Regions from separate parts of the Paenibacillus solisilvae genome, predicted to be linked through region 2. Evidence: riboswitches for the same ligand, from Rfam matches in the RefSeq annotation. Region 2 holds a riboswitch; the other holds the start of a gene.
What was found. A riboswitch is a leader RNA that binds a small molecule or an ion and turns the genes downstream of it on or off. The one in region 2 is predicted to bind cobalamin.

Region 1: another riboswitch for cobalamin. It lies ahead of cobJ (precorrin-3B C(17)-methyltransferase); the one in region 2 lies ahead of ACFPYJ_RS05095 (ABC transporter substrate-binding protein).

The regions. Positions count from the first base shown of each region.
Region 1 covers NZ_JBHSOW010000032.1:3,196-19,452, forward strand. Annotated here, with positions in the region: gene ACFPYJ_RS08915 (NUDIX domain-containing protein) at 75-848, shown strand; partial or broken gene ACFPYJ_RS08920 (cysteine hydrolase family protein) at 937-1,480, shown strand; gene ACFPYJ_RS08925 (nicotinate phosphoribosyltransferase) at 1,523-2,974, shown strand; gene ACFPYJ_RS08930 (ADP-ribosylglycohydrolase family protein) at 3,005-3,889, shown strand; gene ACFPYJ_RS08935 (SMP-30/gluconolactonase/LRE family protein) at 4,226-5,125, shown strand; gene ACFPYJ_RS08940 (GTPase) at 5,244-6,281, shown strand; gene ACFPYJ_RS08945 (GTPase domain-containing protein) at 6,278-6,898, shown strand; cobalamin riboswitch at 7,248-7,451, shown strand; gene cobJ (precorrin-3B C(17)-methyltransferase) at 7,713-9,356, shown strand; gene ACFPYJ_RS08955 (sirohydrochlorin chelatase) at 9,369-10,304, shown strand; gene cobK (precorrin-6A reductase) at 10,301-11,095, shown strand; gene ACFPYJ_RS08965 (precorrin-8X methylmutase) at 11,085-11,735, shown strand; gene ACFPYJ_RS08970 (cobalt-precorrin-5B (C(1))-methyltransferase) at 11,754-12,857, shown strand; gene cbiE (precorrin-6y C5,15-methyltransferase (decarboxylating) subunit CbiE) at 12,850-14,100, shown strand; gene cobI (precorrin-2 C(20)-methyltransferase) at 14,105-14,821, shown strand; gene cobM (precorrin-4 C(11)-methyltransferase) at 14,818-15,615, shown strand; gene ACFPYJ_RS08990 (cobalt-precorrin 5A hydrolase) at 15,656-16,257, shown strand, end outside.
Region 2 covers NZ_JBHSOW010000016.1:157,412-173,668, forward strand. Annotated here, with positions in the region: gene uraH (hydroxyisourate hydrolase) at 1-188, shown strand, start outside; gene ACFPYJ_RS05070 (hypothetical protein) at 277-483, shown strand; gene ACFPYJ_RS05075 (beta-propeller fold lactonase family protein) at 633-1,997, shown strand; gene ACFPYJ_RS05080 (alpha/beta hydrolase) at 2,007-2,783, opposite strand; gene ACFPYJ_RS05085 (heavy metal translocating P-type ATPase) at 2,962-5,169, shown strand; gene ACFPYJ_RS05090 (hypothetical protein) at 5,179-5,346, opposite strand; cobalamin riboswitch at 5,485-5,727, shown strand; gene ACFPYJ_RS05095 (ABC transporter substrate-binding protein) at 5,914-6,954, shown strand; gene ACFPYJ_RS05100 (FecCD family ABC transporter permease) at 6,956-7,993, shown strand; gene ACFPYJ_RS05105 (ABC transporter ATP-binding protein) at 7,990-8,814, shown strand; gene cobT (nicotinate-nucleotide--dimethylbenzimidazole phosphoribosyltransferase) at 8,811-9,866, shown strand; gene cobU (bifunctional adenosylcobinamide kinase/adenosylcobinamide-phosphate guanylyltransferase) at 9,915-10,547, shown strand; gene cbiB (adenosylcobinamide-phosphate synthase CbiB) at 10,549-11,532, shown strand; gene cobS (adenosylcobinamide-GDP ribazoletransferase) at 11,514-12,338, shown strand; gene ACFPYJ_RS05130 (pyridoxal phosphate-dependent aminotransferase) at 12,436-13,548, shown strand; gene ACFPYJ_RS05135 (adenosylcobinamide amidohydrolase) at 13,598-14,284, shown strand; gene ACFPYJ_RS05140 (MOSC domain-containing protein) at 14,311-14,973, shown strand; gene ACFPYJ_RS05145 (hypothetical protein) at 15,102-15,713, opposite strand; gene ACFPYJ_RS05150 (hypothetical protein) at 15,740-15,955, opposite strand; gene hrpB (ATP-dependent helicase HrpB) at 16,188-16,257, shown strand, end outside.

The sequences.
Region 1 (16,257 bases), on a different contig from region 2:
ATTATGTCATAATGAGTTTATCGAAATGACTTATTTGATTTACGACATTAAACCTACTCAGACAGGTGATAACGATGAGCGAACCGCTCGAGAACGGGTCCAATTATACAGCAAACAAATACAGAACGCCGGATGGGGCACCTGCAGATATCGTGATTTTCACGATTACGTCGAAAGAGAGGAACGCAGCAAAGAAATCACTCCCTCAACGTGAGCTGCAGGTGCTGCTCATTCAGCGGAAGCTGTGGCCCTTTGAGGGACAGTGGGCACTGCCGGGAGGCTTTTGTAAAGAGTCAGAGACAATGTACGATTGCGCGAAACGTGAACTGGCTGAAGAGACCGGGGTAGCAGATGTGCATATGGAGTATTTTAACGTGTACAGTGAGCCGGGACGCGACCCCAGGGGATGGATGATCTCGCATACGTTCTTTGCACTTGTGAATGAATCGCTTCTTCTGAATCGCAGAGCGGCAGACGATGCGGCAGATGTTCGTTTGTTCACTGTGGAAAAAGCCCTTAAGATGGATTTGGCGTTTGACCATGAGCTTGTGATTAAGGATGCGCTGAATCGGATTCAGCACAAAATGCTCACTACAACGATCGCCAGGGAGTTTTTGCCGCAGGAGTTCACGATCAGCGAGCTCTATCAGGTGATTCAGACGGTCATGCCCGGGTTCGAGGAGCGTAATTTTGTTCGTAAAATTACATCAACGCAGAGCCGCAAGGGAATCATAGAGGAAGTGCGGGATCTTCATGGGGATCTGAAAATGTCCAACCGGTACTCTCAACGTGCTGCGCAGTTGTACCGATTTAATGATTATGTGCCTCAGCTGTCCATCTACAGCTAGGCTTTATTTTTACCGTATTGATATTGTCATATTGAGGTTATGGGTAGCGGTTTAAATTGAACCATTCATACTGGGGAGGTTATCTAAAATGAAAGCATTGATCGTGATTGATTATACGGTTGATTTTGTCGTCGGGAAGCTGCCCTGCGGACAGCCTGGAGTCGATATTGAAGGACGGATTGCCGCAATCACACAGAAATTCATAGAGGACGGCGATTTTGTAGTCATGGCTGTAGATCTGCATGAGGAATCGAATGTGCACCATCCTGAACATAAGCTGTTCCCTCCGCATAATATTCGGGGGACAGAGGGAAGGCAATTGTACGGGAAGCTGAGGAACGTTCATGAAAGCAACCGGGAGCGAATTTATTGGATGGATAAAACCCGGTACAGTGCATTTTGCGGAACAGATTTGGAGCTGCGGCTAAGAGAGCTCGGGATTACGGAGCTTCATTTGATCGGTGTTTGTACAGATATATGCGTTCTTCATACGGCTGTCGATGCTTACAACAAAGGGTATCAAATTCATGTACACGAGGATGCAGCTGCAAGTTTCAAATCCGGCGGGGCATACGTGGGCGCTATCCCATTTTACCAATTCACTGGGTGCAGCGGTTGTCACAGGCTATTAAGTGGAACGCTATTCAGACATAACGGGAGAAGGACGTGCTCAGATGAACAGCTTGATCTACGACAATTTAACGCTCCATACGGATAAATATCAAATCAATATGATGTACGCGCACTGGGTGCAGGGAACTTTGAACGATAAAGCCGTGTTTGAGGCGTATTTTCGGAAATTACCTTTTGGCGGCGGGTATGCGGTATTCGCAGGAATCGAGAGGATCGTGCATTATGTGCAGCATCTTCGGTTCGGCGATGAGGAAATCAACTATCTGCGCGAGCAGGAGGAGAATTATCAAGAAGAGTTCCTGGAGGAGCTGCGCAAATTCCGTTTCACCGGCAATCTGCATGCGATGAAGGAAGGAACGCTTGTATTTGCAAACGAACCTCTGATCCGGGTGGAGGCGCGGGTATTCGAAGCGCAGCTGATTGAGACGGCGCTGCTCAACGTGATGAATTTTCAAACGTTAATTGCAACCAAAGCATCACGTGTGAAGCAGGCTGCAGGGGAAGACATTCTGATGGAGTTCGGTACCAGGCGGGCGCAAGAAGCGGATGCTGCAATTTGGGGCGCAAGAGCAGCTTACATCTCCGGTTTCCATGCTACGTCCAATATGCGCGCAGGTATGCTGTTCGGCATTCCGACCAAAGGAACGCATGCGCATGCCTGGATTCAGGGACATGACACGGAGGAGGAAGCATTCCGCCGGTATGCAGAGGCGCTTCCCAATCAGGTGACGCTTCTGGTGGACACGTACAATACACTCAAAAGCGGTGTCCCTAATGCGATTCGAATCGCACATGAGCTGAAGAAGCAAGGGAAGAAGTTGAATGCAATCCGGCTTGACAGCGGTGACCTTGCGTATCTATCGCAGCGTGCGCGTCAGATGCTCGACGATGCGGGATTGAACGGCGTACAGATTATGGCTTCGAATGACCTGGATGAAAACATTATAGTTAACTTGAAGGCGCAGGGGGCGCGGATTGATTCGTGGGGTGTGGGGACACAGCTCATTACAGCTGCAGACCAGCCGGCACTGGGCGGTGTCTATAAGCTGGTTGCCCGCGAGAGGAAAGGGGAGTACCTGCCTGTTATTAAAGTTTCGGGTAACCCGGAGAAAATGACGAATCCCGGCTTCAAGGATGTATACCGGATCGTTAATAAGGAAACAGGGCGGGCGGAAGCGGATTACATTACGCTCCGTGAGGAAGAGGACGTAAAGAGAGAGGAGCGGATTAAGCTCTTCGATCCTGTGCATCCGTACATTCATAAATTTATTGATCATTACGAAGCCATTCCGCTGCTGCATCCCATATTCTCAGATGGTGAGCTTGTTTATGAGCTGCCGGAACTTCAGTCGATTCGATCCTATCATGAGAAGCAGCTTCAGCTGTTCTGGCCGCAGTATCTGCGTAAGCTGAATCCGGAAGGCTACCGGGTTAATCTGAGCATGAAGGCTTGGCAGCTGAAGATGGACCTGATCCATCAGCATCAAGAATAAGCGGCGAGTACTCCGGGGGAGGGGATTATGATGAATCTAAGCCTATATAACCGGATAAAAGGCGGTATCTTTGGCCTTGCTGTCGGGGATGCGCTTGGCGGTACGACGGAATTCATGACGAAACGTGAAAATGAAGCGAAACACGGCTATCTGACTGAAATGATCGGCGGCGGTGTCTGGAACCTGGAGCCTGGCGAGGTCACGGATGATACGAGGATGACGATATGCGTTGCGGAAGGGATATTGCAGCAGCCGGAGGCTCCGATGAACGCCATTGGCGAGAAGTTCTTGACGTGGTATCACTCCAAGCCGAAGGATATTGGGAATATCATTAGAGCGGTGTTCCAGTCCTATGCAGGTGACTGGTTTGAAGCGGCAATCCGGGTTCATGAGCGAATGGGGCAAAGCGCAGGCAATGGAACGTTGATGCGCTGCCTTCCGGCAGGCTTATGTTACTCGGACTTAGCGGACATAGAGAAGATGTCCCGAATGCAGTCGAGGATGACGCATTATGATAACCGGTGTGATGAGGCGTGTATCATCTATAACCGCATTGTATACAGGGTATTGAATGATGAGAATCTTCGGGATGCGATTGAAGCGGAAGTTAAACCTACCGCGTACGCAGGGATACTTATGGGTGAGCCGGACTGTGAGCCGAGCGGCTTCGTTGTCGATACGTTTCGCTGGGTCATCCATTTGCTATGGCATGCCGGTTCATTTGAGGAAGTCGTTCAGCAAGCAGCTAATGCCGGAGGCGACTCGGACACGATCGGAGCCATTGCCGGGGGGCTTGCCGGTGTGTATTACGGGTTCGATAGCATACCAGAGCGATATAAGTCATCCATTCTTATCCGAAGTCAGCTCGATGATGTATGTACCCGAATCTACGAATTCCGTGAGAGCCTGATTTAAAAAAGGAGCCGCAGCTTATGACTATTTGGTCGTAAGCTTGCGGTTTTTTTGGCGTAATTGCAGCTGCTGAAGGGAAACCACCGGAAAATGTCTTGTATTTATTCATTTTCGAACATGCTATTATAGGCTCATACAGCTTAGGACATCAGAGGTCAAGCCAGTAGATGCCGGAATGAAAATGGAGTTTCAGAGGGGTTGAAGCGGCTATTCCGCTATCCCAATCCAGCTATTGCTGATTGTGCAACGGGAAATGATCCATGCCAGTGCAGAAGCGGCGAGCAGTTCTAGAAAGTGCTGCACAGACGGAGTTTAATTAAATGAGGGGACGGATACGTGATGAAAACGCAATCAGGTTCACATACTCATGAAGCAGAGCTGCTTTTGGATACAAAGGCTATATTGGCGGAGGGGCCGCAATGGAATGCCGAGCAGGGGATGCTCTATTGGGTTGATATTCGGGGCGAAAAGTTCTGCAGAGTTGATCCGTCTACAGGAGTAAACGAGGAATTTTCGATAGGGAAGAAGGTTGGGGCGGTCGTCTGTGCGGGGAATGATCACGTTGTGCTTGCGACGAGTGACGGCTTTGAAACTTATGATTTGAAGTCGAAGCAGCTGACAACCATTGTCGATCCCGAGTCGGATCTCCCTGAAAACCGGTTCAATGACGGCAAATGCGATTCGGCGGGCAGATTCTGGGCGGGGACGATGGAGGATGTCGAGGTTGAATGCCGAGGCTCCTTATATGTATTGGAGACGGATTACAGCTGCCGCCGGGTATTCGGGAATGTTGGAGTCTCAAACGGGATCGCCTGGAGCTTGGATGAGAAGGAAATGTATTATATCGATTCGATGAAACAGACGGTAACGGCGTTTGAGTTTGATGCGGTCAAGGGAGAGCTCAGCAGCCCGAGATTATTGATCGATTTTCAGACGGAACCGGGCTTTCCCGATGGGATGACGATTGATGCTGAAGGCATGCTGTGGATCGCGCATTGGGATGGCTGGCAGGTGTCGAGATGGGATCCGAGGACAAGCAAGAAAATCGACTCCGTCTACGTTCCGGTAGCGAAGGCGAGCTCCTGTGCGTTTGGCGGCGAGAAGCTGGAAACGCTGTTTATTACTACCGCAAGAGTAGGCCTTGCTGATGATCAGCTTCACACCCAGCCGCATGCCGGAGGGATTTTCACCTTTAAACCATCTGTAGGAGGCACGCAGACGTATTCGTTTGGAAAGTAAAAGAAGGATCGTCGCCGCGTCGAATACCGGATAGATCGGGTATGGTTATCTATAGGCCCCTTAAGCAAATCATTACAAGATGTCGTTATCAATCTGTTTGATGGAAGGTGTACATCCTATGAGTATTCGCATTGATGCTGAGAAGCTGCGCCAGGAAATTGAGGACGAGCAAAATGAGAAGCTGAAGATTGCTTTATTCGGCCAGCCGGGGGCGGGCAAATCCTCGCTGATTAACCTGATCGTCGGTCAGCCGGTGGCAAGAACAGGCGCAACGACGGATATGACAACCGAAGCGAAAATGATTGAGCATGAAGAGCTGCTGCTTGTGGATCTCCCTGGATACGGCACATCCAAATTTCCGCCGAACAGATGGATGGAGCAATTTCAGCCGGAAGAGCTGGATTTGTTCTTATGCGTGTTCTCCTCAAAGTTTCACGAAGCGGACTCGGCATTCTTCAAAGAGCTTAAGGATAAGGGCAGAGTCTGCATCTTCGTGCGCAATAAACAAGATGATCTGTGGGAAGAAGGCAAGACGACGGAGGAGCTCGAGGCCGATATTATTGCCGATGTCCGCAAGCATGTGGGATCTGCAGAAAATGTACTGTTCGTCAGCTGCCGGACGAAAGTTGGTTTAACGGAATTAGTTGATGCGATCTATGCGGCACTCGATCCGGCCAAAAGGGACAAATACGCCCGTTCAGCCAAAGCCTACAGCAAGGAGCATCTGGATGCGAAGCGCGCTGCATGCGAGAAATCCGTCTACAAATATGCGGGGCTGGCTGCAGCCAATGGCCTGAACCCCGTGCCTGGCGTCAACATTGGCGTGGATATCTCCATTATGCTCAAGCAGTTTAACGATATAAGGAAGTCGTACGGGCTCAGCGACGAGAAGGTGAATAAGCTCATTCCTTCCTTGCTGCCGCTAGGCAAGCAGGTGCTCGAATATTCGACTAAGGAAGGCATACTGCTGCTGCTGAAGCGTTTTGCCGGTCGGGAGGCTTCCGTCCAGGTTGGACGATTCATACCGATCGTGGGTCAAGCCATTGCGGCGGCGGCTGGTTTTGGAATGACGCTGGCGGCAGGGAAATCGTACCTGAATGACTGCCATCTGCTTGCGGAGAAGATTCTGGAGGAAGAGCTCGGTATTGCGCAATGATGCTGAGGAAACGGCGGGCAGCACTGCTGTCAAAGGCTGCAGCGCCAAGACCAACCGTCCTCGAGCAGAATTTGTTCCGGCTGCGGTCGGAGCTGGCTCAATACCGCGGCGGCAGGCTCAAGATTGCTGTCCTCGGTCAGCCTGGAGCGGGGAAGTCAGCATTGATTGACCTCATAACGGATCGAATCTGTGTCCCGAGGCCGGTCGTTGGACAGCAGACGGACGCCACCGACTGGAGCGCGAGCCTGGATGCACCGCTCATTCACTACTGCGGGGATGCAGCTTTCGTAGATGCGCCGGGCTATGATACGCTCGCTCATCCCGTTGGAGCTTTTCTGAATGGGTTTCCATTCCAGGAGTTTGACCGCCTGCTGCTCGTGTTGAAGGGGAAAGTTCATGAATCCGATGATCGATTGTGGCAGCGGCTGAAGGACCGATCCCTTGTGCAGCGGACAATGGTAGCGCGGAGCTTCGCAGAAGGGCTGTCGGAAGCTGAGCTTGCAGACGTAAGGGAAGAATTCTCGGAACGGTTCGACGGGCGCGCTGTACTGTTCAGTAACCGGACGAAGACGGGGATCGATCAGATAAAGGCTTTCGCCTTGCATGGGCTTGGATGAGTGCGAGTCCAGCCCATGCCGCGACCGCCAGCGACTGCATTCTCTTAACGATTTTGCTTAAGCATCATGTACGCTCATCGCGCGATTCCTCCAGCAATCGCTAGGCTTCGCCTCTATTATCAGACATCATTGCAAAGCATGTTGAGGAATGTTCAGAAAGAATTTCTTTGAACTAGCAGGGAGGCAAGGGACTTCGTCCTAATATTGTCCATTATTGATAGTCGTTACGGTATGATAACGATGTACAAGTGGGACACCCGTTTCTGACGCTATTGTAGATATGGGATTCTATAGGGTGCTTTTTAAACTATAGGTATACAAATAATTTTTGATCATATATTCTTATATAATAAATTGAAATGATTTGGGTGTTTGCTCCATATGATGTTGTAATGGAAGCAGACTTAATAGGGAAGCTCGGTTAAAATCCGACACGGTCGCGCCACTGTAATAGGCATATTTACGTTTTCATTAATAGTCACTGGGGAGATACCTGGGAAGACTGGAAACTAGAGCCTTAAGTCAGGAAACCTGCCCATTTCATATAACATGGATCCTACGCGTAATAGGAGAGTGTTGGAATGTAACAGCAGCACATGGATAATTCTCAAATGCCCTGGCATTTGGGTGATTCCGTTTGTGTTTCTAAAGCATTTCCAGCCTCTTTGGCTGGGAGTGCTTTTTTTGTGCGCAACCAGCATGAGCGTTATCTATAGGATTGAAGTTGACGCTCGGTATCTAATTAAGATTATATCCTAGTACGACCGGCCTCCAAAGATTTTACTAGGAGGACTGGGGTGAGGAGGGAAATGGCATGAGTAACAAAGGGAAGCTATTGGTAATCGGCTTTGGTCCAGGTTCGTACGAGCATATTACTGATCGTGCCCGGGCAGCCATCCAAGAGAGTGATACAATCATCGGCTACAATACCTATGTCGATTTAATCAGTGGTCTGTTGACTGACCAAACTATCGTCCGGACGGGCATGACGGAAGAAGTTAGCCGTGCACGTGAAGCGGTGAGGCAGGCGGAGCTCGGCAAAAAGGTTGCGGTTATTTCCAGCGGCGACGCTGGTGTGTATGGTATGGCCGGTCTTGTATTTGAAGTTTTAATCGAAAAAGGCTGGACAGAGGCTGCTGGAGTGGAGATTGAGGTTATTCCGGGAATCTCTGCAATCAACTCGTGTGCCTCGCTGCTCGGTGCGCCTGTCATGCACGATGCTTGCACGATTTCGCTCAGTGATCATTTGACCCCGTGGGCGGTCATCGCTAAGCGGGTTGAGGCTGCGGCATCTGCCGACTTCGTCATTGCGCTTTACAATCCAAGAAGCGGCCGCCGCACGCGGCAAATCGTAGAGACACAGCGGATTCTACTAGAATACCGTTCAGCGGATACACCCGTCGGATTAGTAAAAAGTGCATATCGAGACCGCGAGCATGTGGTGATCACAACGCTCGGAGATATGCTGGAGCATGATATTGGGATGCTGACAACGGTCATTATCGGCAACTCATCAACATTTCTTTATGACGGTAAAATTATTACCCCTCGCGGGTATCAACGCAAATATACATTGAATTCAGATGTACAATCGTTAAAGCCTCATGAACGTCTGCGTACCGAAGCAGAACCGTGGTCGCTAAATGCACAAGAAGAGTGGGAGGAAAGCCAAGAAGAAGAGACGGAGAAGCAGCATTCCTTAAACTCGGCTGAGCTTGCGAATGAAGCATTGCAGCTGCTGCAGAGCAAAGGACTTGTATCCGGTGAGTCTAACGTGCAGATGCAGGTGCCCGAGGTACGCAGAAAAACCCCATCCATATTTGAAGTCGGTGTATCTCCGGGGATCGCGAATAAGAAGTTTACTGCCAAGCAGATGGGCTTATTAGCTGAATTGGCAGGCGACGAAGGCGAGCTTGAATATACGACTCAGCATCAAGTACTGCTGCGAGTGCCGACGGATGATGCGGAAACCATTGTCACCCGCTTAAAAGAACATCATTTGCTTGTATTTGCGATCGGCGACATCGTTCAAGTCAAAGCATGCGACTTCTGTAATTTGGAGAAGGACGAGGCCATTCCTGTTGCGGAAGAGCTTCACCTGCTGTTTGGGGGAATTGGTGCGCCTAAAGAATTGAAGATTGGATTGAATGGCTGCGGCATGGCGTGTTATGGAGCTGTCATGGAGGATATCGGAATCGTCTATCGCAAAGGCGGTTATGATTTATTTTTGGGCGGCAAACAAATCGGGCGCAATGCTCATGCCGGGCAGAACGTTGTCGAAGGCATTCCGGCAGACCGAATTGTTGAAACGGTGGAGCAAGTCGTAAAGGAATTCACGGAAAAAGGTCATCCCGGTGAACGGTTCCATAAATTTTTTAAACGCGTCGGGCAGGTAGCAGGATTTACACATTTAGAATACATAGCGCCGGTGATCGTTGATGCCGTATGCGGAGATTAAGGGGGAGAAAATATGGAAGCCATATTGCTGGTAGGTCACGGCAGTCGTGATAACGAAGGGAACGAGGAAATGCTTCGTTTTGCGGATTCGGTAAGGACAAGTGCGAAGGGAAGATGGGTGGAGACCTGCTTTCTGGAGTTCGTGAGCCCAACTATACCGCAGGGTATCGCCCGTTGTGTTGAAGCTGGTGCAACAAGAATTGTACTTGTGCCCATTATTTTATTTGCCGCAGGACATTCGAAGATCCATATCCCGCATGAAATCGATCATGCCAAATTGAAATATCCTAACGTCTCCTTTGCCTATGGACAGCCCATCGGCATCCACCAAAAGGTGCTCGATATTTTGGCGTCGCGTTTGACGGAAGCCGGATACAGGATGAATGGAGAAACAAGCCAGCGAGACCAGGACACAGCCGTTTTGCTGCTCGGCAGAGGCAGCAGTGATGCGGATGCGAACAGCAATTTTTTGAAAATGGCCCGCCTTTTGTGGGAGAAATTACCTATCAAATGGGTAGAGAGCAGCTTTATCGGGGTGACGGAGCCGTCATTTCCGGAGGGCTTGGAGCGCTGCAAGCTGCTTGGCGCGAAGAAAATTTATGTGCTGCCGTATTTTCTTTTTACCGGTATCTTAATCAAAAGAATCGAGCAAATGACAGCGGAATTTGCAGTAGCACACCCGAATATCGACGTGGAGCTTGCCGGTTACTTCGGGTTTCATCCTCAGCTGGTTGAGCTTTTGCTTGACCGGGTGGAGGAGGCTAGCGAAGGCCGTGCTCTGATGAACTGTGATATGTGCAAGTATCGGATGGAAGCGGCTAAGCATCACGATCATCATCATGATCACGATCATGGGCACAGTCACGATCACGACCATGACCATCACGATCATGACCATCATGATCACAATCATCAGCATCCTGACAAAAAACGGGAGGTTGTTTCATGATTTTCACCTTATGCGGGACGAGTGATGCACGTGAGCTGGCTGTTCGGATGAAAGCTTCTGGCTACCCGCTGCTTGCTTCTGTGGTCACGGATAACGCAGCGAAAAGCTTGGATGAGGCAGGTATAACCGTACGAACCGGTCGGTTAACCTCCGATCAAATGATTGAGCTGCTGCGTGAATCGAATGCTAAGGCGATTGTAGATGCGAGTCATCCATTCGCTGAGGAAGCCCATCGAAATGCCATGCGAGCAGCCCAAAAAGCCGGGCTGCCTTACATTCGATTCGAGCGATCCTCTTTAGTGTATGATGATCACCCTATGCTGAGGGTCGTTTCCTCTTACGAGGAAGCCGCTCTGGAAGCGAAACGGCTCAAAGGCTCCGTTATGCTCACAACGGGAAGCAAAACACTGGCCATTTTCGCCAAGCATCTGCTGCAGGATCCCGACATTCGGCTCGTCGCTAGAATGCTTCCGCGCAAAGATAATATGGAACTTTGTGAGCAGCTTGGCATTGAACAAAAGAACATAATAGCCTTGCAGGGGCCTTACTCCAGTGAGTTAAATGAGGCATTGTATCGGAAATTTGGTACGACCGTCATGATTACGAAGGAAAGTGGGAAGATCGGAGCCGTGGACGAAAAGGTTAATGCGGCTCTGGCGATGGACATTCATGTCCTTCTCATATCGCGTCCCGAGCTGGAATTCGGCGATGTGTTCACGCACTATGACGGTGTATTAGACCGACTTAAGGTGCTTCTTTCATATGAACAGGAGGGACACGATGGACTTTAAGACGGAATTCAAACCGCTAACCGTTCAGCCGCAAGAGATTGAAGGAAAAAGCTTTGAGATTATTACAGAGGAGCTGGGGGAGCATCCTTTCACGGAGCAGCAATACCCGGTCGTGCAGCGGATCATCCATGCTTCCGCTGATTTCGAGCTTGGCCGCAGTCTAGTTTTCCACAAGGATGCCATTGAAGCCGGGATTAAATCGATTCGCGAAGGAAGGACCGTCGTAGCAGACGTGCAAATGATTCAAGCCGGCGTGAGCAAGGAGAGGCTTGAACGTTTTGGCGGTGGCATTAAGGTTTATATATCGGATCCGGATGTCATGGAGGAAGCCAAACGACTGAATACGACGCGGGCGATTATCTCCATGCGTAAGGCGATTAAAGAGGCGGACGGCGGTATATACGCGATCGGAAACGCCCCGACAGCTCTGCTTGAATTAATACGGCTCGTGAAGGAAGGTCAAGCAAGACCCGGGCTTATTATCGGTATGCCAGTCGGCTTCGTATCGGCAGCGGAATCGAAGGACGAATTACGAAAGCTGGATATTCCATTCATCACAAACATTGGACGCAAGGGTGGGAGTACCATCGTTGTATCGGCCATTAATGCGATCTCCATTATGGCGACCGCTCTGAAATAAGGAATAGGAGATGACGGCATGAGCGACGGTGTCGAAACGGAAGCACAACCGCTTCGCCATGGGTATACGACAGGAGCATGCGCGACAGCAACCGCTAAAGCGGCAGTAACGATGCTTATCACGCAAAATAAAGTGGAGTATGCAGAGATATGGCTGCCAGCCGGATTTTTTCATACTTTCGAATTAATAGAGTGTGAGCTGACGCAGGACATGGCGCAATGCGCGACCATCAAGGATGGCGGCGATGATCCGGATGCCACGCACAAAGCAAAAATTATATGTACGGTTACGTGGAGCGGCGGAGAAGGTATCGAATTGGATGGCGGTATTGGCGTTGGAAGGGTGACAAAGCCGGGTCTTCCTGTCCCAGTCGGAGAAGCTGCGATTAATCCTGTGCCCAGACGAATGATTACTCGTGCCGTGCAGGAGGTGCTTATCGAATATAAGGTGGATCGCGGTGTCCGTGTCGTCATTTCGGTTCCGGACGGGGAAGAGATTGCGAAAAAAACACTTAACTCCCGATTGGGCATTCTAGGCGGGATCTCAATCCTCGGGACCCGGGGTACCGTTGTTCCCTTCTCTACCTCCGCTTATAAAGCGAGCATCGTACAAGCAATCCAGGTGGCCAAAGCTTCAGGCTGTAAGCATATCGTGTTAACTACAGGCGGAAGCAGCGAGAAATATGCGATGAAGCTTCTTCCGGAGCTCACCGAGGAAGCGTTCGTACAGATGGGTGATTTTGTAGGCTTTTCATTAAAACATGCCAAACGGCTTGGCATGGAGAGGGTAAGCCTCATCGGGATGATGGGGAAATTCTCAAAGGTGGCGCAAGGCGTCATGATGGTGCATTCCAAAAGCGCACCGGTTGATTTGAATTTTTTAGCGAGTGTAGCCGTTCAAGCCGGAGGTGATGATGCTCTAAGAGATGCTATTTTGGGAGCGAATACGGCATCACATGCTTCGGATTTGGCAATCGAAGCCGGGTTGGCAACCTATTTTCAATTATTATGCAAGTACGCATCGGAACACGCCGTGAACCATGTCGATGGAGGATTGGTTGTGGAGACGGTATTAGTCACGATGAAAGGCGATGTATTGGGGAGGGCGGAAATTGTTGGGTAACCGAATAGCGATTATTGGCATCGGTGACGATGGTGCACACGGATTGTCCGGTGCAGGCTTAGCATTGGTAAAGGCCGCGGAGGTGCTAGTTGGAGGAGAGCGGCATCTTGGTTTCTTTCCTGAGTTCCAAGGGGAGAAGCTTGTTATAAAAGGCGGTTTATCTCAATTGGTTTCACAGGTTGCGCAAATGCGCGAGCATCAACGAGTGGTTGTGCTCGCATCAGGCGATCCGATGTTTTACGGCATAGCCGGTTTTTTTGCAGCCAAGCTTGGCCGCGAGGCTGTAGATATATATCCAAACCTGAGTTCGTTACAATTGGCCTTTGCCCGAATGGGCGAAAGCTGGCAGGACGCAACACTCGAGAGCGTGCATGGACGTCCGCTGCAAGGCTTGGCGCAGCGTATCGACGGTAAATCGAAAGTAGCGCTGTTGACTGATGATACGAATACGCCATCTGCGATTGCATCGTATCTTTTGCAATTTAATATGAGGGAATATGAAGCCTTCGTTGCGGAAAATCTAGGCGGCCAGCAGGAACGATGCAGCTTCTATTCCTTAGAGGATATGGCGGCAGAGAGCTTTTCACCGCTTAATATTGTCATTCTTCGCCATCGCCAAGAGGTGGCTTATGCGGCGCGTACCTTCGGCTTCGAAGACGAGGAATTCCATCAGCGCAAGCCGGAGAAGGGCTTGATTACCAAAAAAGAGGTCCGCATCCTAAGCTTATCCGAACTGAACCTTCATTCGCGCAGCGTGATGTGGGATATCGGCGCCGGTTCGGGGTCCGTAGCCGTAGAAAGTACTCGGCTCGCTCCTTATGGGCAAGTGTTTGCCATCGAGAAGAATGAAGGCGATATGGAAAACGTTCAGCAGAACCGTATTAAGTTTCGGACTGATTTCACAATTGTGCACGGGAAAGCACCTGAGGGTCTTGAATCATGGCCAGATCCGGATGCGATCTTCATTGGCGGAAGCGGGGGAGAGCTTCGCCAGCTTATTCGAATTTGCTGCAGCAGATTGCGCCCGGGAGGACGCTTCGTCATTAACGCGGCAACGATCGAAACGCTGACGGATTCCTGTCGTGCCTTGAAAGAAGAAGGATTCGAAGCCCGCGTGACGCTTGTTCAGATTTCGAGAAGTAAGCCGATTTTGGATATGACAAGGTTCGAAGGGCTGAATCCGATCTACGTCATTACAGGCTTTAAGGCCGAGAAAAAAACGACAACAGAGGAGAACAATTAACGTGATAAATGTTCCGAGAACTGGCACGCTTTATGGTATTGGCGTTGGACCCGGCGACCCTGAGCTCATTACGATAAAGGCGTTTCGCTTGATGAAGGAGTGCCCGGTCATCGCTTACCCCAAGAAGCGAATGGGCGGTAAGTCGTATGCACTCGAGATCGTTGAGCTGTATGTGAACCCTGCCGAGAAGGAAATGCTTGGCTTGATCTTTCCGATGACCAAGGATCCAGCCGTACTCGGGAAGGAATGGAACAAGACAGCAGACCTATGCTGGGAGCAATTAAAAGAGGGAAAGGACATTGCCTTTGTAACCGAAGGAGACCCGAACCTGTACAGCACCTTTATTCATATGTCTCGTCTCATGAATGAGCTTCACCCCGAGGTTCCGATTCGCACCGTGCCAGGCATTTCTTCTGTGCTGGGAGCTGCTGCGCAGCTTGGCATTACGCTTGCAGACGGTGATGAGCAGGTTGCGATCATACCGGCAACGGACGACAGGACTGCGATGAAGAAAGCGATCGAAGAGCATGACACGGTTATTTTTATTAAGGTGGCCAAGGTCATCGATATGATGATCGATCTATTGGAAGAGCTTGGTTTGACGAGTAAAGCGTCCGTTGTGACGAAGGCGACATCGCCGTATGAGACAATCTGGCGCGATATTCGCGTGTTGAAGGGATATGAGCTTGAATATTTGACGTTAATGGCGGTGAGAAAATGACGGCGTTGGAACCGAAGGTTTATATCGTAGGAGCCGGACCCGGCGATCCGGAGCTCATTACGGTCAAAGGGTTAAACATCCTGCAGCAGGCGGATGTCGTTTTGTATACCGACTCGCTCGTTAACGATGACCTGATTGCGCAAGCGGGGAAGCATGCCCAGGTACTGCAAAGCTCTGGCATGGATTTGGAGCAGATGGTAGACGTCATGGTGCAAGCGGTGCGAGCCGGCAAAAGCGTAGCGAGAGTCCATACGGGTGATCCATCGATGTACGGTGCCGTGCTGGAGCAGCTTGTTTTGCTTAAACAGAGTGACATTTCTTACGAGATCATTCCCGGAGTCAGCTCCGTGTTTGCGGCAGCCGCTGTACTGGGCGCGGAATTAACCGTGCCGGATTTGACGCAAACGGTAATCCTGACGCGCGCCGAGGGACGGACGCCTGTTCCTGAACGTGAGAAGCTGAGGGATCTGGCTTCCCATCATTGCACGGTAGCCTTGTTCTTAAGCGCCACGCTAACAAAAAAGGTAGTGAAGGAATTTATAGAAGCCGGCTGGTCCGAGGATACGCCCGTGGCGGTGGTTCAGCGTGCTACCTGGCCGGATCAGAAAATCGTCCGTACGACATTAAATAAGCTGGATGAGGACATGCGGCAAGCGGGAATCCGCATGCATGCGATGATCCTGGCGGGCTGGTCGCTTGATCCGACCATCACGGAGCGGGATGCGCATCGGTCCAAGCTTTATGATAAAACGTTTACGCACGGTTACCGAAGGGGAGTGAAGGCAAGTGAATAAGCCATACGCTGTCGTGGCGATAACGAAGCACGGCGTGGAGATGGCACGCGGTCTCGCAGACATTTTCCCGGCAACGGATTTGTACTACATGAGCAAGTTTGCTCGCGGGGATGAGTCAGACAAAAACATCCGTCTGTTTGAAGGCTCGGTTAAGCTCATCCTTCCGGAGCTGTTCAAGAGCTACAACGGCATTATTTTATTTATTTCATTGGGTGCCGTCGTTCGGATGATCGCGCCGATTCTAGAGGATAAGAAAAAGGATCCGGCGGTTGTCGTGATCGACGATCGCGGTGAGCATGTGATCAGCGTATTGTCCGGACATCTAGGAGGAGCCAACGAGCTTACTCGGGAAGCTGCGAAGGCGATAGGCGCGCGTCCGGTTATTACGACGGCTTCCGATGTGCAGCAGACTATTCCCGTTGATATGTTTGGCCGCTCATTCGGTTGGGTCATTGAAAGCTTCGAGAAAGCGACGCCGGTCAGCGCTTCAGTCGTAAATGAGGAACGAGTGGTCGTCGTGCAGGAGGCAGGGGAGAAAAACTGGTGGATGTACGATAAGCCGCTTCCGCCATCTATTCGTGTATATGATTCTGCTAATAAGGCTATGAAAACGGAATTTGACGCTGCGCTTGTCGTCACGGA
Region 2 (16,257 bases):
CCGGACTGTATCAGCTCGTATTCTCTGTTGCCGATTATTTTCGGGAGCGAGGGTCTATGCTTGTCCATGAGTCACAGCTTTTTCTGGATGAAGTACCTGTGCGCTTCCGTGTTACCGATTCTAATGCGCATTACCATGTACCGCTGCTCGTTGCTCCAGGAGGGTACAGCACCTATCGAGGCAGCTGATCTAAGTTTCGAAAGTAAGGGACTGGACTTCCCATTCATCCAGGTGGTAGAGTAGTTCTAAACGACATCCAGGGAGTGACTGTTTCAAATGAGCAGCCGTGATTTTCGCGTACATCCATTCTACGAGCATACGGAGCCAGCCTTTGAATTGCTGCCGGCAGCGATTCAAAGCCTAACTTCGCTCAAAGAAGCTTTTGCCTCAGTGAATGAGGATTTTCTTGCCATTGAGCTTCGGACGATGCTTGAGAGGCTGAGCGAGATTCATCAATTGTTGGCCGATGGTCCTCAAGGGTAAACCAATACGCGTAAGAGGCTGCTCATTTTGGGCAGTCTTTTTGCTTATAACGACGCCTCAAATCTACTTATTTGGATAGTGTGATGCCTCATGCCATTCTTTCTATCAATTCATACGATAGAGAATGGAAGAGTAGAGGGGGCGGCTGCATGCCAGTATTGGATACGGGTCTGCTGTTTAATCGGGAGCTTAGGCGAACATCATTTCTCACTTTGACAGTCATGAATATGGGGAGGCAGCCGGCAGTCGCCGGTATACAGGTATACTCGATGAACGGGGAAATGCAGTCTCATCAAGAACAGCAGGATGATAGTGAAACGGGTCGGCCTGCTCGTCAAGATGGGTCTTATGGCAGCCTGAATTTGGAGACGTTGAAGCTTATCCGGCTGCAGCCGCTGGGACAGGATGAATCCGTATATTCCATTCATTACCCGGTAGAGACCTTTGAGACGTACGGAGTGCGCATCGTTACGAATGGACTAGGAGCCGGAGATGTCAGCTTGTCCATTATGGAATTCGATGAAGGCATGGAGGTAATCAAGGAGCGGAGGTTAGGTGCAGCAGGTGCCAGCTTCGTAGATGAGCTTATGCTGGCTTATGTGGCTAACCATACCCAGCATACGCTGTCAGTCATTCAAACATCGACTTTAACACGAGTTGCTACGATTATGCTGCCGGCGGGGAGCTCTCCCAGACTGGTTGCGATTACGCCGGATGGATCACTAGTCTATGTGACTTGTCAAGGTGATAAAACCGTCCGTGTCATTGATTCCAGAACCCAGGAGATATGTGCCGAGATCACCCTTCCAATGGGAGCGGTGCCTTTTGCCGTAGCGGTGTCCCCGATTGGCAATAAGGTTTATGTGACAACGCTGATCGAAGATTATGTGATCGTAATCGATACCGCGACGCAGACTATCACGAAAATCATCTCATTACCGAAAGGCGCTGACTGTTCCAGCATAGCGTTCTCTCCTGACGGAAGCACAGCTTATCTATGCCTCATCAATTATGGATCCATTGCGGTCGTAGACACAGCGACCGATGCAATCAAACAGACGATTAAGCTGCCTGGAGGCAGTCAGCCTTCCGCCATTGCGATTATGCCAAACGGAGCATTCGCTTATGTCACAGATATCCACTATGAGAAGGTCTACGTCATCCGTTTGTCTTCAAATTCGATTATCGCGACGATTATACTCGATGAGAGCAGTGACCCTCAGAATCTAGTTATTACGCCGGATGGCGCACTTGCCTATATTGCAAGCCGCGGCGGTGACGAAATCGTCGTCGTCAATACTGCACGCAATGAGATATTAACGACCATTGAATTACCGGAAGGCAGTAATGCAAGCGACATCGCGGTGTCCGCAGACGGTGCGAAAATTTATGTAACTGTGCTCACCTTCGGCTATATGGCAGTCATCGACATCCAAAGCCAGCTGCCCGTCGCCATTCTCCCGACAGGCAGCTTCCCCTCCGGAATCGCAATTACGCCGATTCTGCTTCATTAAACGCTTCCCTTAACGGTTCGATTGCAGCGGCAGCCACTCCAGCACGCGCTGGATTTTCAGATCCCAGTAGCCCCAGTCGTGATTACCGGGTTCCTCCTCGTAAGTTATAGGCAGTTTCAGCTGCTCCGCATGATCACGAAACTGGATGTTTTCCGCGTACAGGAAATCCTCTGTCCCGCAGCATTGATAGAGCAAAGGAGCAACCTCGCCAAGAGCGGCCGCTTCTCTGGCGAGGTTGAATAAATCATTCTTACTGCCCTGGTATTGATCGAGAGTTCCGAAGATCTTCTTAAAGTCGTCCGGCGCAAACTCATTTAAATGGGAAAGATCCATAGCCCCTGACAAGCTGGCAGCGGCCTGGTAACGATCCGGATGTGTGAGCGCCAGCTTGAAGGCGCCATATCCGCCCATGGACAAACCGGCTACGAAGTTATCCTCCTTCCGGTCGGACAGCGGGAAGAAGGACCTTGCAATCGCAGGCAGCTCTTCACTGATAAAAGACCAGAATTTCATCCCCTGTTCCATATCCGTATAGAAGCTGCGCTGAGCTGAAGGCATAACGACAGCAATACCCAGCTCAGATACATATCGCTCGATTGAGGTGCGGCGAAGCCAAATCGTATGATCATCCGACAGTCCATGCAGCAGTAGAAGGGTCTTATGCTTGTGTCCGGAAGACAACGTTTTCATGCCGATCTGAGAATAAGTGGTTTGGGGCAGGATGACGTTCATTGAGGTGGAAAGTCCGAGTGTGTCGGAATAAAAGTCACATTGAATGAGTGCCAAGGTCAGTACCTCCGATTGGTATGGAATTAAGTTTGTTCATGTTCTTCTTTTTCCACGTCAGGCATGAAAACTCCTTCTTCTCTCTTAAACAAAGGAATCAATCATGACTTGGCCGACTTTGCCATATAGTGAGAGAGTAGACTTGTTAGGCAGTGTCTATAAAGCAGGAGGGGTGACAATGGGAGAGGGGAGCGGCGTGCTTGATTTGCACATCCAAGGAATGAGCTGCACCGCTTGCGCAGTCCGTATTGAGAGGGCTGTCGGCAAAATGTCCGGTATATCGGGCGTATCGGTTCATTATGCGGCCAAATCAGCCACGATACGCTTTACTCCTGCCGTCGTAACTGCTGCTCATATCATAGAACGAATCGGACAGCTTGGCTTCCAAGCTGAATATGCCAGCAGGATGAACGGCACGGATAATGAGCTCGATAAGCTGAAGCTGCGGTTTACGGTTGCTGCCGTCCTGACTTTCCCGCTGCTGTGGTCGATGGCGCATCATTACAGCTGGCTGAGGAGCATTCCTGTTCCGCTCATGCTTCAAGAGCCGCTGCTGCAGTTCGTGCTTGCTGCGATCGTACAGTTTTTTATCGGAATGCCCTTTTACTTCGGGGCTTATTATGCGCTCCGCGAGCGGATGGGCAATATGGATGTATTGGTTGCCATTGGTACCACAGCTGCATTCGGCTACAGTTATTACGCCATGATGTCAGGTGGAGCACTGTATTTTGAGACATCGGCTGTTGTCATTACGGCTGTTTTACTGGGCAAAATGCTCGAAGCTGCCGCGACCCAGCGCGTCATGCGGGATAACGACAATTTCCGAAACCTGCTGGCGAAGGATGCACTCGCTTTGCGCGGCGGCAGAAGAGAGCGAATTCCGGTAGAACAAATTCGAGTAGGCGAACAGCTCATCGCAGAGGCGGATCAGCTTCTGGCAGCTGATGGTTTGGTGTTGGACGGTCATGCGGCCATAGATGAATCTTTCCTGACGGGTGAAGGCATGCCGGTCATGAAAAAGGCGGGGGATCAAGTGTTTGCAGGCACGCGGATTAGCGGGCCTGCCGAGCTGCGCATACAAGTGACGGCTATCGGCGATGATCTGCTGCTCAGCCGCATTGCAGTCATGACGCGGCAATCACAGACGACGAAATCCTCCATTGGCCGTAAAGTCGACCGGATTGCCGGTATTTTCGTGCCTGTCATGCTGCTGCTGGCATTGAGTACGCTGCTCCTCTGGCTGTTCGTGCTTCGCCCTGGCGACTTAGGAGCCGCGTCGGTTCATGCGCTTGCCGTGCTTCTGGCGGCATGCCCATGTGCGCTTGGACTTGCTGCACCCATATCGCTCGTGCTTGCCTCGGGTAAATTAGCAAGGCGGGGAATCGTATTGAACGACGCAGGAGCATTGGAGCGGCTTACGCAGCTCGATACGATCGTACTTGATAAGACGGGCACAATTACGGAAGGCCGGCCATCGCTTACGGGTATTTCAAGTGTCATTGGATCTCCGAATCGTCTGCTTCGAATGGCAGCCGCTGCGGAGGAAAGAGCCCAGCATCCGTTTGCTGCGGCCCTAATTGCCTCGGCAAAGCAGGCAGGGCTTATCATTCCGGCGGCTGATCACTTCAGCTCGCAGCTGGGGATGGGAATTGAAGCCGTTGTGGAAAGCAGAAGAATCCAGATTGGTAATCTTCATTTTATGGAGGCTCATGACTGGCAGCCTAACCAGACGATACTCCGGTTTGCTTCGCAGAAAGAAGAAAAGGGTGAATCAGTCATATTCGCAGCGATAGATGGCGTGTGCGCGGGTGCATTTGCTTTCGCCGACCCGGTCAAACGTTCTTCGATCGAAGCCGTACGTATGCTGCAGGAACAAGGAATCATGATATGGATGGCGACCGGCGATCATGAAACGGCAGCTCATGAAGCTGCTCAGGCAGCGGGGATCGCTTGCATTCAAGCATCACAGCTGCCTGAGCAGAAGGCTTCGCTTATACAAAAATTACAGCAGGAGGGACGCAGGGTCGGGATGGCTGGCGATGGTTACAATGACGCTCCTGCTTTGGCGGCAGCCGATGTAGGATTCGCTATGGGCAATGGTACGGACGCCGCACTGAATGCCGGTCACTTAACCCTTATTCGTCCCAGGCTGACCGGCATTTATGAAGCTTTACTTATAAGTCGTCTCTGCGTTCGGAACATACGCCAAAATCTTGGGTTTGCATTTGTTTATAACCTGGTGGTAATTCCGTTTGCTGCACTGGGTTCGATTGAGCCTTGGATGGCGGGTACGGCAATGGCGCTAAGCTCGGTTTCCGTTGTCGGGAATTCACTTCGTCTTCATGGTCAAATGCGGAGAACGCTCAACCGGCGTTTGATCGCGTAGCGGTCGGGGTCAAGAAGAGGATATTTCCGTCTGTTCTTCCTGGAACGGAACAGTAGAATCCTTCCATTCTTTAGGTGAAGGTTCAATGCGGCTCGTTGATTTGGAGCGGATAACCGCAAGGACGGCAGCTGCCGCCCATAAAGCAGATGAAGCTGTTGGCTTTTTCATTTGACTCATGAATCGATTCCTCCTGGCTCCTTGAAGTAAATGCACTATTTTAGAGGTATGCGCCAAAGCTCGACAAAAGACCCCGTAAGCACGTTTGTTTTGTATAGACAACCCTAAAACGTAATGTTATAGTTACACATGCATAATTACATAGCTTAATAAACAGGTGCCGGGCATTCGCTTCGGCTTAATAGGGAAGACCGGTGAAAAACCGGCACGGACCCGCCACTGTAAGGAGTGTCCATACACAAAGACGAGCCCCCCGCGGGATCAGCTTTGCGCATGGACTAAGGGAATGACCCCTGCGTCACTGAGTATATAAGCTTACTTGGGAAGACGGTCATTACTCATGCTCCGAGTCAGGAAACCTGCCTGTTTAGATAAACGCTACCTACGAGGACTTAGGGAGGTGTTAGAGATTGGCTAAGACAATGGACGAGGGTCCGCCAGCAATGGTGGTTGCGTCCTTAGAGCCTCTGTTCTTCGGAACTTAAGCATTTCTGACACTTTAGTCGGAGATGCTTTTTTTTGCTGCATCAGTAAACGATTAATTATGATGTAAAAGGGGAGTAATCAATGAAACCGAATCATTCAGCAAGATGGTTTAAATTAACGATGATGGTTCTGCTTGCAGCAATGCTGTTAATGACAGCGGCATGCGGCAGCAAGAACAACAATTCCGCAAACAATAATGGAGGAACCGTTGAGAATACGGGTACTGCGGCAGGAAACACAGCACCTGCCGATGAAACGCCTGCTGCGGTCAATGATACAGCGAATGCGGAGAAAGCGACCGTTTATCCGCTGACAGTTAAGGATGCTACGGGAACCGATCTTACTTTCGCAGAGGCACCGCAAAAAATCGTCACCCTTCTTCCAAGCGAAACTGAGGCTGTGTATGCAGTCGGAGCAGGTGAACAGGTTGTAGGGGTTGATGATTATTCGAACTACCCGGAAGCAGCGGCAGCAAAGGAAAAGATCGGCGGGATGGAAGCGAACATCGAGAAAATTGTTTCGCTCAAGCCGGATCTTGTCTTAGCTTCCTCAAGCATGAGCAAGCCTGTTGTTGATAAACTGCGCGCGCTTAAGCTGACCGTGTACGCATCTGACCCTAAGACCTATGATGCGGTAATCGACAAAATCACACAAATTGGCGTAATCTTGGATCATGCCAAGGAAGCTGCAGAAGTAACCAAACATATGCAGGACGTCCGCCAGCAGGTGACCGATGCGGTTAAAGAAGCTCCGAAGCCGAATGTTTATCTGGAATTCTCACCGGGCTGGACCGTCGGAAAAGGTGAATTCCTGGATGAACTGCTTACCATTGCCGGCGGCAATAATATCTCTACAAAGTCGGGCTGGTATGAAATCGATCCTGAAGCGGTACTGAAAGCGAACCCGGATACTATCATCTACGCTTCGATGACCGTGAAGGAAGGCGAGAAGAATCCGATTCTTGCAGCGATTGAAACAAGACCTGGCTGGAATACGACCAAAGCCATGACCAACAAACAGCTGTTCGAGGTTAATCAAGATCCGCTGGTCCGTGTAGGACCGCGCCTTGCTGAAGGATTGCTCGAAGTCGCTAAGAAACTTCATCCGGATCTAATCAAGTAAAATGAAAATAAAACTGTACACATATGGAGGAGCAGCTATGCTCCTCCTTCTCGCATCTATAGTCGTCAGCCTGTCAATTGGCTCTTCTGGATTGCCGCTGCGTGATGTGTGGGGAATTCTCGTTCATCAGCTGCCTTGGATGGGTGGGGGAGCAGATAAATGGGATGCCAGCGATATTGCCATTGTTACTCAATTGAGGCTCTCACGTGTTCTGCTCGCCATATTGGTAGGCGCTTGTTTGTCTCTAGCGGGAGCTGGCTTTCAAGGTGTGCTGCGCAATCCGCTTGCAGATCCATTCACGCTTGGCGTTGCATCAGGATGCTCGGTTGGAGCGGCATTCTTAATTGTATTTGGATTCCAGACGGTTATCGGGATCTGGTCTGTGCCTCTTGTTGCCTTTATAACCGGCATGATTACGCTTCTTATCGTTTTTACGCTTTCCCGCGCACGAGGATCGATGAATGTGGAGACGCTGATTTTGTCAGGCGTCATCGTTCAAGCTTTTCTCGGTGCAATTGTTTCGTTCATGGTTTCATTATCGCAAGGTGTGGTTAATGAAGTCATGTTCTGGCTGATGGGCAGCTTAAGCGCCCGCAGTTGGGAGCATGTGAGACTGATTCTGCCGTTTCTTATTGTTGGCCTGCCCGTACTCATTCGCTACGGACAGTCCTTGAATCTATTCGTATTCGGAGAGCGGCATGCGGCACATATGGGCATTAACGTAGAGAGAACCAAGCTAATCGTCCTCCTCACCTCAACTCTGCTGACGGCTGTAGCCGTGTCTATTGCAGGTGTAGTGGGTTTTGTGGGACTTGTCGTTCCTCATTTGCTTCGCCTTCTGGTTGGCCCCGACTATCGAATCATTATCCCTCTATCTGCTGTTGGCGGAGGAATCTATCTTCTATGGGCGGATACGCTCGCCCGGACAGTCCTGAGTCCCAAAGAAATCGCTTTAGGTGTCATCACAGCCTTAATCGGAGCACCTTTTTTTGCCTATCTGCTATACAGACGTAAAGTGCTGCAGGGAGGTTCATTATGATCGATGTGCAAAAATTGGTAACAATGATTCATGGAAAGCCGATATTGAATGAATTATCATTTACAATGGATGCAGGAAGCATGTACGGTATTATAGGTCCGAATGGAGCAGGAAAATCTACCCTGCTTCATCTCTTATCCGGCGTGGATAAGCCAACCTCCGGAAAGGTACTGCTTGAAGGTAGGGATGCTGCGCATTACGGCCGCAAAGAATTGGCCAAATGGGTCGCCGTCCTGCAGCAGGGCGGACTTGCTCCGGCTGGTTTCACGGTGCGCGAGGTTGTTGCAATGGGGCGGTATCCGTTTCAAAACTGGATGGGCGAAGAGAAAGAAGATGTTACGCCTCTTATTGATGAGGCGCTGGAAGCGATGGGACTCACCGGGCTGCAGGAGCGGCGCATGGATCAGTTGAGCGGAGGAGAACGACAGCGCGCTGCCTTGGCTAAAGTAATGGCGCAGGACCCAAGTCTGCTGCTGCTCGATGAACCGACGACCTTTCTGGATATCGGTTATCAGGTACAGCTGCTTGATATTGTGAAGAGCTGGCAAAGGAATCGCCGCATGACCGTAATTGCCGTACTCCATGATTTGAATTTGGCCGCTCATTATTGTGATAAGCTGCTTGTTCTGCATAATGGGAAGATAGAGGCATTCGAAGCGCCGGCGGTTATCATGGAGCCGGACTTGATTGAACGCGTATTCGGGGCGAAAGCCATTGTACTGCCGCATCCTCAAACAGGTGTTCCGCAGCTGCTGCTGCAGCCGTCACAACCATCGTCACAATGGGAGCATTTGCGAATTGAAAGGAAGAGAAAAGGATGAGCAAGCAGGATGTTTTTCATTTAATCACATTAATTAATCCCCTTGATAAGGAGGCAATTGAGTCAGCGGAGCTGCACTTAAACAGCTTGACCAAGCCGCCGGGCAGCTTAGGTAAGCTGGAAGATATCGCGAAACAGCTCGCAGGGATAACAGGTGAAACAGCAGCTGATGTATCGAAGCGGGCAGTCATCGTGATGGCTGGCGATCATGGGGTGTGTGAGGAAGGAATCAGTGCCTTCCCGGCTGAAGTCACACCGCAGATGGTTATGAATTTCTTGACGGGCGGGGCTGCTGTCAATGTGCTTGCAAGACTAGCGGAAGCAGAAATATTTTGCGTAGATATGGGGGTTAATGCTGAACTCGAACATGAACGGCTGATTAATCGCAAGATTCGCAGAGGAACAGCGAATATGGCTGTTGAATCCGCCATGTCCCGTGAAGAGGCGGTTGCTGCGATCCAAGCTGGCTTTGAAGTGGTCGGCGAGCTAGTTTCCAGAGGTTACCGGATGTTTGCGACCGGCGAGATGGGGATTGGCAATACGACCGCAAGTGCTGCATTATGTACGGTGCTCGGCGGAATGTCAGCCGATGAGGCAGTCGGACTCGGGACAGGGATCGATGAACAGCGTCGGCTGCATAAGGTTGAAGTTGTAAACAGAGCTATTGCAATCAATAAACCCAATGAGGCCGATCCCATCGATGTACTTGCCAAAGTAGGCGGGTTAGAAATTGCCGGCCTGGTCGGTGTCATTCTTAGTGCGGCCGCGCATCGCTGCCCAGTCGTCATTGACGGCTTCATCTCGTCTGCAGCAGCGCTCGCTGCATCGAAACTTGCACCGCAATGTGTACCTTTCATGATCGGCTCTCATTTGTCGCATGAGCAGGGTCATCGAAAACTGTTATCCGCAATCGGCCTTTCACCGATGATTCATTTGGATATGCGTCTTGGGGAAGGAACGGGAGCCGTGCTTGGTTTTCATTTTATCGACGCTGCCCTGATGATTATGCGGGAGATGGCCACGTTCGAAAGCGCGGGGGTATCCCGGGGATAACTCCGGCTGCAGAGTTGTTACGGATATGGAGTAAGGAGGCCACTTCAGATGGCGATCATAATTACAGGCGGCGCACGAAGCGGAAAAAGCGATTTTGCTGAACGATATGCGATGCATCTCTGTTCGAGAGGAATATATATTGCGACATCCCAGAGCTGGGATGAGGAAATGGCTGAACGAATCAAGCGCCATAAGCAGGTAAGAGAAAGCGCTGCGTTTGCTTGGGAGACGATAGAGGAGCCTTATGAGATTGCCGCTATGCTGCGAAAGCTTGAGAAAGAAGCTCTTAATGGGGAAGACCGACCGGCAGTTCTGATCGACTGCCTGACTTTATGGCTGACAAATTGGATGCTTAAACTCGATGCTGATCATGAACATCCGTCACCGGATAAGACAAGCGGAACAGGAGAAGACACTCCTCAGAATCGGGTTGATGAATCGCTTCCTCCTGTTATTGAGGATTTTGTTCAAGCGGTGACTGAATACAGCGGCACTCTATTGATGGTTACCAATGAAGTAGGCAGCGGCATAGTCCCCGCGTATCCTTTAGGACGGCGCTTTCGGGATGAGGCAGGGAGGCTGAACCGGAGGCTTGCTGCGGTTTGCGAGCAGGCGTTTCTTGTTGTGGCGGGATTCCCGCTGGACTTGAAGGCACATGCTTTTCAATTGGGGGAGCTGTAGGATGCTGTTCTACTCCTTACCTGAAATCCTGCTGCTGACAGCTGCGGCAATTATAATCGATTGGATCGTCGGCGATCCGAGGTGGCCGACACATCCGGTCATCTGGATCGGGCGCTTCATTGCGATGTTCGAGAAACGTCTAAGGACTGAAGAAGCGGAGAAATCCGGGGATGAATTAAGGCGAAAAGGCATTATTTTAACGGCGGGGACCGTGATTCTTGCATTTGCATTGATGTGGTTGATTACTGAGGCGGCTGCTCTTATTCATCCTTGGCTTGGGTATGCGGTTTCGGCTTGGTATATATCAACGACGATCGCTGTAAAAGGGCTGAAGGATGCAGCGATGCGTGTCTACGATCCCCTAATGGCTGGAAACTTGGGGGATGCCCGCAAGTATACAGGTTATATTGTTGGCCGTGATACAGCTGCCATGGAAGAAAAGGATACGGTCAGGGCAACGGTTGAAACCGTTGCGGAGAATACGGTGGATGCCTTCCTCTCGCCTGTAATCTTCGCTTTATTGGGAGGTGCACCGCTTGCCATGCTGTATAGAGCTGCAAATACGCTGGATTCGATGGTTGGCTACCGCAATGAGCGGTATTTTTATTTTGGCTGGGCATCGGCGAGGTTCGATGATGTACTTAACTATATTCCAGCACGAATTACAGGTTTATTGCTGTCCTTAGCAGCGCTGCTTACCCTTGGAGCCGGCGCATGCCTTCGATCGCTGAGGGCGGTTTACCAATTTGCAGGCCTTCATCCAAGTCCGAATAGCGGCATTCCGGAGGCTGCTGCAGCCGGAGCGCTGGGGATTGAGCTTGGCGGCCGGAATGTTTATTTTGGCGTTGCAAGTGAAAGAGCCCGGCTGGGCTGGCCCCTTCGTCCGCTTGCCGCGCATGACATTATTCGCACGGTTCGTTTGCTATATACAGTTTCCATGCTGGTTCTGGCGGGGGTGCTTATTCTATGGCTTTGCGTTTCCTGAGCAATCAATTACAGGCGGCAGGTGCAGCCTTTCAGCTCATTACACGAATACCGATTCCAGTCCTGATCCCATTCACTCCGCCGGTGCTTGCCAGAAGCTCAGTATATTATCCGCTTGTCGGAACGGTGATCGGCGGAATTTTGGCAGGAGCCGGCTGGTTATTATTCACCTATGTTCCGGCAATGCCCGCTGCCGTCCTTCTATTAATTCTATGGGCCGCGCTAAGCGGAGCGCTGCATCTGGATGGGCTGATGGATACAGCTGACGGGGTGCTTAGTCACCGCTCCCGCGAGCGGATGCTGGAGATTATGAAAGATAGCCGTGTCGGTGCGATGGGGGTCATTGCGGCTGTTTTTGTGTTGCTGTTCAAATTCGCCCTGCTGGCCAGCTTGCTCGGGCAGGAGATGTGGCTGCATACGGCATTGTACCTTGCAGCTGCTTGCGGCTGGAGCAGGCTGTGGCTTGTATGGGCGATGATTGGCTGGCCAATGGCCAGACCGGGAGAAGGAATGGCGTCAATGTTTGCAGAGGTACGGGTCAGACATGCGGCTGCCGCAACGTTAGTTCAGCTGGTTCTTGTGCTTGGAATCGGATTGCTGCTCGGCTTAGCTTGGGGCGATGTTCTGAATCAGTTAGCCGTTCAGGCAGGTCTGACTCTCATCACGGGCTCGGTTGTTTCCGGCTGGCTTTGCCGAAAGCTGGGAGGCTTGACGGGAGATACCTACGGCGCATTGAATGAGGTCATCGAATCCGTTTTATTATTTGCCGCATTAGCCGGCGGGAATGGATTCCATCTGTTGTTCTAGCGATGAATGCAGCAGCACGGCGTAAGCAGCAAGCGTGGAATGAGAGTCAAGTAATTAACGAGATTAATTAATGGGGTTAAATAAAGGGGGTACATCCATGCTGGAGCGATTCGGACATGGCGGAGATTTAAGGACGGCACAGGAATTGTATGGTATTGAAGCCGATCGTTATCTTGATTTCAGTGCGAATATGAATCCTTTCGGGCCTCCTCCATGTGTGGCAGAAGTGCTTCGGAATTATGCGGATCAAATTGGCCGTTATCCAGACCCTGCCGTAAGAGGCTTACGGCGCAAGCTGGCGGATCATCACAATGTGGATGAAGCAAGCGTGCTTGTCGGCAATGGAGCTGCAGAGCTCATTGATTTGGCGGTTCAATTGTTGAAGCCGGCGGTAACCGTACTGACTGCCCCTTGCTTTAATGAATATGGGGATGCAGCCCGTAAATGCGGCAGCCGGATTCGAATGCTTCAGCTCGAGCCTCAGGCACAATTCAAATTAACGCAGGAAGCCATTCTGAGTTTATTGAAGCAGTTAAGAGAAGAGGGAACAGCTGCAGGCCAGACGCTGTGGTTTCTTGGTTCTCCTAATAACCCGACAGGTCAGCTCATAGAACCGGAGCTTGTCCGTCTGCTGGTTCGAGAAGGCGAGATTGTTGCTGTCGATGAGGCCTTTATGGATTTTGTAACGGACACCGACTGCTGGAGCCTGCTTCGCGAAGCTGCATCCTGCACCCGATTAATTGTGATACGATCAATGACGAAGTTTTATGCGATACCGGGGATCCGTCTTGGGTATCTGGTAGCGGGAGCTTCTCTTGTTCGGGCGATGGGAGAACTGCAAATACCATGGAGCGTCAATTCGCTTGCCCAGCTAATCGGTGAAGCTGTATTGGATGAGACGGATTATGGCGACCAGACGATCAAATGGCTCCAAACGGAACGGCCATGGTTTGTGGAGCAGTTGTCGGCCTTAGGACTCCTTGTTTATGAGGGGAAGGTTAATTACGTTTTATTCCAAATTCCCGATCGGTTCGGATGGAGCTCCCGGCAGCTTCAACACGCGCTTGGGACAAGAGGGATATTAATTCGCGATGCTTCGGGATATGAAGGGTTGAATGGCTCCTATTGCCGAAGTGCTCTGCGTTTTCGGGAAGATCATGTACGGCTGCTTGGAGAGCTGAGGAACCTGCTCGGAAAGCCGGCTGAATAGCCTCTGAAGAATACCTGACAGATAAGCAAATAGGGAGGAGATCACCCGAATGACACAGCCTTTTCGCAGCGGCAGCGGTGCGTATCAATCTTCTGTGTGCCCTGGCGTCTCTATCAGGCTGGAAGAAGATCATATCGTTATGCAAAGTATTGAACCCGTAACTGTTCTAAGCAAAGCGGACAGCTTCGTCAACTGGAAGGTGCCGCTAAGCTACAACTGCAGTGATCCGGTCTTGGATTTAGGTAAAATGGTAGAGCGCTGGGGCTATTCGCGAGCTTCTTCAATTGGTTTGATCACGGCTGCCAAATTGTCGCATGCTTCCATCATGGAGGCAAATGGTGATTGCTTCACCATGCTCTGCTGCACGACAGCGGGAACCCGAAATGCGGCGAGAGCCGGGTTAAACCGTCCGCTGTTCCCCGCGTATTCAGCCGGCACGATTAATTCCTTCCTGTTTATCGATGGACGCATGACGCAATCGGCAATGGTGAATGCTGTAATATCGGCGACGGAAGCGAAGACAGCCGCCCTGCAGGATCTGGGTATTATGGATTCCCTGCACGGACTTGCAGCAACGGGCACGACAACCGATTCCGTTGTGATCGCGGTCAGTCAGTCCGAGCATTATAACGCGCTTCACGCTTATGCAGGCGCAGCTACGACAATCGGTGATGCAATCTGTAAGCTGGTGTACGAATCCGTTTTTGAGTCCGTCAGGACGCAAAATGACGATTAACAGCTGCATGAATGAGGTGGATGTCATTGAAGTTTGCTGTACATGGGCTCTACGTTGGACAGCCGGAGACTATGCTTTTTCGGGGAAAAGAAGTGGTGTCCGCCATTCGCAAGTCCGCCGTTCATAGTCCGGTTAAGCTGAACCTGCTGAATTTGGTAGGCGACTTGCAAGGAGAACCATCCGTTCATGGCGGTGCTGATAAGGCTGTTCATATCTATCCCTATGATCATTACCGCTTCTGGCGTGAAAGGCTGGGGGCGGCAATTGAGCCTGCAGCTTTCGGTGAAAATGTATCTCTAGCCGGAGCAATCGAGTCGACCATTCAGATCGGGGATATTTTTCGAGCGGGTTCCGCAATTGTACAGGTATCCGAACCGAGGCAGCCCTGTTATAAGCTGGCGATGCTTCATGGCCAAGCGAAGCTCCCGCTCTGGATGAAAGAGACCGGCTTCTCCGGGTATTATCTGCGTGTTCTGGAGGAAGGCATTTTAGAGCCTGCCGGTTATTGGACGCTTGAGGATCGAGAGAGATCAGGTGTATCGGTGCTGGATGCTTTCAACGCGCGTTATGACACCGGGGATTCATGGCGAAGCTTGGTGGAGCAAGTGCTTGAAGGAGGGGGTTCGCTGGGCAGCGACTGGCGGAATACGCTCGAGAAACGGCTTAGGAAAACAGTGAAGCGATCGTGATGAAGGTAACCAGAAAACTGGAAAACGGCCATCAGAAGCGTGAATGGGAACGAATCTGGGAAAAGAGCGGGTGAGGAGCAGTCTGCTGAATGGAGCTCGCCTCCTAGCCGCAATGTCAATCAGAATGGTTAATCAAAATCAATCTGCTGATTCAATACAACCGTTCGAATTTCCCTTTCCCTGTGAACCAAGGAAGGAACAAGCGAAAATTGGAGATCATCCAGTGCGGAAGGCAGCGGCGGCGAGATGAGAAATTGCATATGGGTTTGAATTCCCGAGCCTCCTGCTCCATGTCTGCGAACGGAGTAGATCCGGTCGCCGCCGATTATTTCAAGATGCAAATTCGGTCTGATCCGCACATTAGCCTCTGCTTGAAGCTTATAATTTATTTCAACAGAAACTTCACTGACCTGTTCAAACTGCATAGCGTGGGTGAGGATATATTCGGCTTCGTTCGTGACCACCCTCTTCATAAGAGGCAGCACGCCGGTTACATCGCCTTTTTCATTTGGAAACGCCGGAGCTGTCGATTCTTGGAGCTGTTGAATAAACCCTGAGATGTAAGTCTCCTCCAGCTCAAATGTGACTGCCCATTCCTTAATGAGTTCTGGCCAGGGGAAGAATCTTCGGCCTGCCGTTAACCGCCTTCTTTCTTTGAATAAAGTCAGCAGCTGCTCGTCAATATGCTTGACTTCCTCGTTGTATTCGTTTGGAATGATTCTAAGTTCAGACCAGGCCAATTTGTTTTCCTCCTTCGATAAGCCTCTTATTTCTTTTTCTTCTCCAAAAGAATGCCGATAATACCTGCTGTAATGAATCCGATTGGCGTGATCAGCTGAATCATAAATTCTCTGATTACTTTATTGTCGTCAATGCCATTGCCGACTGGACCTGTATGCGGTCTATACGTATCCCACAAGCCAAAAAGAATCAGAAACAGGATGAAAATCCCTGCTGCAAGCATGAAGATATAGGGTTTCATAGTGTGCCCCTCCTCGAACGGGATGGCGAGTGGCGAGTCCAGATTTACAATAGCATATGGATGATTCCATTATCATCCAGACGATGTCAGGCGGTAGAAAGTTGCGTTTAGCGGAGCTGATTGTCCAAGCAAATGAATATAGCGTTTCGGACCGTAAAATTAGTATAATAAAACGATATCAGCTGAAAACAGGCTGAGTTTAACGGTGTATACGAAGAGAGGTTAATGATAGATGGAACAACGGCACAAGCAAGCGCTGCCGGTTGACGGCTTGCTGCCTGAGCTGCTGGAGCGGCTGTCCG